2 regions of the Rhodococcus sp. SJ-3 genome follow, and region 2 is predicted to be linked to the other one. Evidence: riboswitches for the same ligand, from Rfam matches in the RefSeq annotation. Region 2 holds a riboswitch; the other holds the start of a gene.
What was found. Region 2 has a riboswitch for cobalamin ahead of cobN (cobaltochelatase subunit CobN). Riboswitches for the same ligand answer to the same signal wherever they lie in the genome.
Positions count from the first base shown of each region.

Region 1: another riboswitch for cobalamin. It lies ahead of ACTDXD_RS19035 (FecCD family ABC transporter permease); the one in region 2 lies ahead of cobN (cobaltochelatase subunit CobN).

Region 1 is NZ_CM123306.1:4,078,772-4,081,974, reverse strand. Features, by position in the region: gene ACTDXD_RS19045 (TetR/AcrR family transcriptional regulator) at 1-297, shown strand, start outside; gene ACTDXD_RS19040 (SDR family oxidoreductase) at 459-1,118, shown strand; cobalamin riboswitch at 1,217-1,399, shown strand; gene ACTDXD_RS19035 (FecCD family ABC transporter permease) at 1,555-2,634, shown strand; gene ACTDXD_RS19030 (ABC transporter ATP-binding protein) at 2,646-3,203, shown strand, end outside.
Region 2 is NZ_CM123306.1:889,918-893,120, forward strand. Features, by position in the region: gene cobN (cobaltochelatase subunit CobN) at 1-1,298, opposite strand, end outside; cobalamin riboswitch at 1,353-1,569, opposite strand; gene ACTDXD_RS04060 (cobalamin biosynthesis protein CobG) at 1,583-2,671, shown strand; gene ACTDXD_RS04065 (precorrin-8X methylmutase) at 2,668-3,203, shown strand, end outside.

The sequences.
Region 1 (3,203 bases), 2.6 Mb from region 2:
CGTATGCGCCAGCGACTCGACGTCGAACAATGGGCCACCCTCCTCAACGAGGTACGCCCCGAACTCTCGAGCGTCGAATCACGCTTCCTTCTGTACGCAGCGCTCAACCTCGTTCCCGATCTGGGTGTGTTCCTCGGTCCCAACGCCGTGCGGCAACAGGCGCCGCGGATCCATGCGGTGATGATGTCGGTACTGCTCGGCTCCACGCCCGAACAGCCTGCATCCTCCGAACACAATCCGCGTATGCCGAAGTCGAGTGCCGCCGGGTCACTGTCTGCGCACACGCCGTCCAGGTAGCGATCGCCTGCCGTGTCCGGCCACTCCGGCAACTCCGCGCGCGAACAGAAGAGGCAGGCCCCAGGCGTCGACCGAGTGTGCGTGCCTTCTTCGCGCGCGGATATCGGAAGGAAGGCATGCTGGGAGACGCACCCGATCCCCGGACACAAGGAGCACTCGACATGGCACGCATCGCACTCTTCGGCGGACACGGCAAGGTCGCGCTGCACCTCGAGCGGTTACTCGCCGACTCCGGCCACGAGACCAGTGCGTTCATTCGCAACCCCGACCACGCCGACGACGTACGCGCCGCAGGAGGCACGCCGGTGGTGGCCGACGTCGAGCAACTCGACATCGCGGCGCTGTCCGACCTGCTGCAGGGCCACGATGCGGTGGTGTGGTCGGCGGGTGCGGGCGGCGGCAACCCCGCCCGCACGTACGCCGTGGACCGTGATGCCGCGATCGCATCGATGACAGCCGCGCAGGAGGCAGGCGTGCGGCGGTACGTGATGGTGTCGTACTTCGGGGCGAGACCCGACCACGGTGTGCCCGAGGACAACAGTTTCCATCCGTACGCAGAGGCGAAGGCCGCCGCCGATACACACCTGCGCGGCACCGATCTCGAGTGGACCATTCTCGGGCCGAGCGCCCTCACCCTGGATCCCCCGACCGGACGGATCGAGATCGAGGGTCAGGGTGCGAGAGACAAGGGGCAGGTCTCGCGCGCCGATGTCGCCGCCGTGATCGCTGCAGTGCTCGAGCGTCCCGAGACCGCCGGTCGCATGATCGAGTTCAACAACGGCGACACACCGATCGCGGAGGCGCTCGACGCACTCCGCTGACGGTCGTCACCGGTAGATCGACGCCGTGGACCCCGGATCTCGCACAGCGGGTCCGGACCCACGGCCATTGTTACGCCTGTGTTACGTTCTCCACGAGTCAGACGCAGCCCTGATGCAGTACGTGCATCAGAAATGCAAGGGAATCCGGTGCAACTCCGGAACTGTCGCGCAGCGGTGAAGGCGACCGACAGGGCACGTGCCACTGGACCGGAATCGGTCCGGGAAGGCGCCCTGTCGGAACGACCCTGAGTCCGAAGACCTGCTGGCTCACCGAATCACACACGTGGGCCTCGCGATTGGGCCCCTGATACGAGAGAACGATCGATGCGCGCCCAGACCGATGGCACCGCCCTCCCCATTCGTGTTCACGCCTCCGCACGAAGCGACCTACCGACCCCACGACAGGTCACGGAGTCCGCACCGTCGGGGTGCTGAGTTGCTCGAGGTCGCGAAGTCACCTCAGCGCACCACGCCACCGCAGCACACACGAATTCCGGCGATCCCGCTCCTGGTCGTCCTCGCCCTCGCGATCGTCCTCAGCGGATTCATGTCGCTGACCTTCGGGTCCGAGCCGGTGCCGCTGTCCGCCACATGGGACGTGGTGCGAGCACATTTCACCGGTGGGGTCGGCCCCGACCCGGTGTACGACACGATCATCTGGGAACTTCGTGCTCCCCGCATCCTGATGGCGCTCATCGTCGGTGCAGGCCTGGCCATGGCCGGGGCCGCAATGCAGACCCTGGTGCGAAATCCGCTGGCCGATCCCTATCTTCTGGGTATCTCCGCCGGTGCCGGCGTCGGGGCCACTCTCGTCATCATGTTCGGTGTCCTGACCACTATCGGTGTGTGGGCATTGTCGTTGGGCGCCCTGATCGGCGCCATGGTCGCCGGAGCCGCGGTCTTCGGCATCTCCATTGCACAGGGGGGCCTGACCCCACTCCGTCTCATTCTCACCGGCGTGGTCATGGCCTCGGCGTTCTCGTCCGTCTCCAGCTTCCTGGTCTTCCTCAGTGATGACCGCGATGCCGTTCGGTCGGTCCTGCACTGGACCCTCGGAAGCGTGGCGGGTGCGATGTGGGTGCAGATTCTCCCTGCCCTGCTCGTCGTGGTTGCGTCTGCCGCGATCCTGTTCGCACTCCATTCATGGCTCGACGCGCTGGCAAGCGGACCGGACGTGGCCAGAGCACTCGGTGTGCCGGTGCGGGGGCTCCGACTGGGACTCTTCGCTTTGTCGTCGATTCTTGTCGGCGTGCTGGTCTCGGTGTCCGGAGGAATCGGATTCGTCGGCCTGATCATGCCGCACCTCGCCAGGATCGTGGTGGGCGCACGCCATCGGGTGGTGCTTCCTGTGGCCGCACTCGGTGGCGCACTGTTCCTGCTCTGGATCGACATCGCTGCTCGGGTCCTGCTCAGTCCGGAGGAACTCCCCCTGGGTGTGATGACCGGTCTCGTGGGGGCACCGGTGTTCCTCTTCCTGCTGGGGCGCCGCCACTACAGTTTTTCGGACGGTGACTGATGCATATTCGGATGCGCAATGTTCGCTGCCGGATCGCCGGATCGGACATTCTGTCCGGCATCGATCTCGACTTCCCCGCCGGCTCCATGGTGGCGCTGGTGGGAATCAACGGGAGCGGTAAATCGACATTGCTTCGAACCCTCGCAGGCCTGCGCGCCCCCGCGGAGGGAACCGTCACCCTCGACGGCCGAGATCTCTATTCGCTTCCGCCACGTGCTCGGGCACGAGCGATTGCCTATGTCGGTCAGGAGGAAACACCCCCTCAGGACCTCTTGCTCGGTGAGATGGTCGCCATGGGCCGCATCCCCCATCGGCCACCCTGGTCCCTGGGAGAAGAATCCGATCGGGAGGTCACACTGCGCGCACTGACCACCGTCGAATTGGCACACGCAGTCGATCGCCGGTGCGATCAACTCTCGGGCGGTGAACGGCGCCGCGCCATGCTGGCTCGTGGATTGGCTCAGGAATCGTCCCTGCTGATCCTGGACGAACCGACCAACCATCTCGATATCCGCCATCAGATACACCTCCTCGACACACTGCGCGGCCTCGGCTGCACGGTGGTGGCC
Region 2 (3,203 bases):
GGCAGGTCCTTCGTCCACTCCACGTACTCGGATGTGGTCACTCGCACCGGGTTACCGGCCAGCTGGTCGGCTGTGAGCCATTCCTCGTCCTGACCACCTGCATCGATCAGCGCGTGGATGAGGGTGTTTCCGGCTTCTGTGTCGTCGTCGACGTCCATCCCGGGGAAGCCTGCGCCGAGGTCGTATCCGAGATCGCGCAGTGCTCGCAGCATCTTGATCGCCGACACGGGAGTGTCGAGACCGACGGCGTTGCCGACGCGTGAGTGCTTGGTGGGATAGGCCGACAGCATGATCGCGATACGCCGGTCCGCGGGCGGGACATGCCGCAGCCGCGCGTGCGCAACCGCAATACCCGCCACGCGACGGCAGCGTTCCGGATCGGTGACGTAGCGGGGCAGGCCGTCGGAGTCGAGTTCTTTGAACGAGAACGGCACCGTGATGATGCGGCCGTCGAATTCGGGAACCGCGATCTGGGTCGCGGAGTCGAGCGGGGACACGCCGTCGTCGGAGTCTGCCCAGCTGTCGCGGCTCCACGTCAGGCACAGCGCCTGCAGAATCGGAATATCGAGCGCGGCAAGGGCTCCCACATCCCAGGCCTCGTCCTCGCCGCCTGCGCTCACCGTGGCGGGCTTGGTGCCACCGGCGGCGAGTACGGTCACGACGAGCGCGTCGAGGCTGCCGAGTTCGGCGAGCAGGTCGTCGGAAGCACCACGCAGCGAAGCGCAGTGCACGACCACTCCCCGGGCCTTACCCGTCGCGTCGATCGCGTCGGCCAGATCATGCGCGAACTGCACGTTTCCGCTGGTGTGGTGGGCGCGGTAGAACAGCACCCCCACCCGCGGCAGCGACTCGTCGACCGGCGTGGGCCGGTCGAGTACACCCCATTCGGGTAATTCGGCGGGCGGCTCGAAGCCCTCACCGCCGAGCAGCACGGTGTCCGACAGGAACGCGTGGAGCTGCGCAAGGTTGGCAGGGCCGCCGTGGGCGAGATAGCGATGCGCCTCGGCAGCGGTCCCGATCGGCACCGTCGAGTAACTCATGAGCTCGGCGTCCGGTGTCTGTTCACCACCCAGGACGACGACCGGAACACCCCGTCCGAGGACGGCGTCGAGCCCGTTCTGCCAGGACCTGGCAGAGCCGAGAATCCGCACGATGACCAGGTCGGCGCCGTCGAGGAGTCCGCCCAGGTCTGCGTCCACGTCGAGGCGCGACGGGTTCCCGACCACCCAGTCGGCGCCGCTCGAGCGGGCCGACAACAGGTCGGTGTCCGATGTCGACAGCAAAGCGAGGCGCGTCACGACGCAACCCGAAACTCGAGGCACACGGCCATGTTCAGTCTCCAAAACCCTCGTGGACGTACTCATGCCGTGGCCGGTCTCCTGGCTGACGGATCATCGCTACTGCGCCGACCTTCCCGGACTGCCGTCCAGTGGTCTCCGTTCCGGCAGGCCGGTACGGACGAGGGCGAGCAACTACCCGCTCACAGTGGCGAGGGCCGCGCCGGTTTCTCACCGGCTTCCCGTAACCACGGCGTCGCCAGCGTAGCGCACCATTTTCTGAGGATGTGCAACCATGTGGTCCTGTGGAGCACGTCTCGCCCGATCTTCCCCCCGACCGCTGCCCCGGGCTGCTGCGACCGCACGTCGCAGCCGACGGGGCGCTGGTGCGTCTGCGCGCCCCCGGGGGCCGTCTTCCCTCCGGCGGGCTCGGTCGACTCTCAGCCGCGTCGCAGGAATTCGCCGACGGTGACGTGCACCTCACATCCCGCGGAAACCTGCAGATCAGGGGAATCTCTCTCGACGCGTGCGGCAATGTGCCCGCCGGTCTCACCGACGCAATCGCGACCGCCGGTTTCCTGCCGTCACCTTCGCACGAGCGGGTCCGCAACGTGGTCGCATCGCCGTTGTCGGGGCTCGTCGGCGGGGTCGCCGACATCAGGCCTCTGATCGGTGCACTCGATACTGCGCTGTGCGCAGAACCGGCGCTCGCCGAGCTGCCCGGCCGATTCCTGTTCGGTCTCGACGACGGCCGCGGCGACGTCGCCGGGCTCCGCTGCGATCTCGCCGCTGTCGCCGTGGACATGGCAACCATACGGATCGTGATCGGCGATCTGGCCGGGCCGACGGTGCCGATGTCGCAGGTCGTCGACACGCTGATCGGTCTTGCCCTCGACTTCGTGCGGACACGCGGGACGCTCTGGCATGTGCGGCAACTACCCGGGCGCGGCACCGAACTCGGGGGTGACGGCCGGACTCCCGCGCTCCCGTCGTATGCGATGCCCTACGGAATGCTCGCCGGTGCGGTATCGGCGCTGGTCCCGCTGGGAATCCTTTCGCCGTCCATGGCTACGGCCCTGCCCGACGACGACGTGATCGTCACCCCGTGGCGCGGCATCGTACTCCCCACCGGCGCCGATCCGGCCGCGCTGTCCGACGCCGGATTCGTGTTGTCGGACGACTCCGCGTGGCCCCGGGTCACCGCGTGCACCGGATCCCCCGGGTGTAGCCTCGCCCGAGGTGATACCCGGGCTCTGGCCCGTCGCGCCGTCGCTTCCGGCACCACAGCAGACCGCCTACATGTCGTGGGCTGCGAACGCGCCTGCGGTGCACCGAATTCCCCGCACACCCTTGTTTTCGCCAGCCGCTCGACGTCACACAGGAGCTCGACGTGACCCTTCAGCCACCACCCCGCCGCTACGAGTACGAGACGGACGGCGCGCATATCTATGTTCGTTCGTTCGCGACGATCCGCGCCGAATCCGACCTCGCGGCGATCCCGGACGATGCAGAGAAGGTCGCGGTGCGGATGATCCACGCGAGCGGGCAGACCGACCTGGCGAAGGATCTGGTGATCCATCCCGATCTGGTGTCCGCGGCCCGCACGGCCCTGAACGCGGGCGCACCGATCCTGGCCGATGCGAACATGGTCGCCGCCGGGGTGACCCGTACACGGCTGCCCGCCGACAACGAGGTGCTGTGCCTGCTCGGCGATCCTCGCGTGCCCGGCCTGGCCCAGCAGTGGAACACCACGCGCTCGGCTGCGGCCGTGTCCCTGTGGACGGAGCGGCTGGAGGGATCGGTGGTCGCGATCGGTAACGCGCCCACTGCACTGTTCCACCTGTTGGAGATGCTCGATGCCGGCGCACCGCGACCCGCAGCGATCATCGGTGTGCCGGTGGGATTCATCGGCGCCGCCGAATCCAA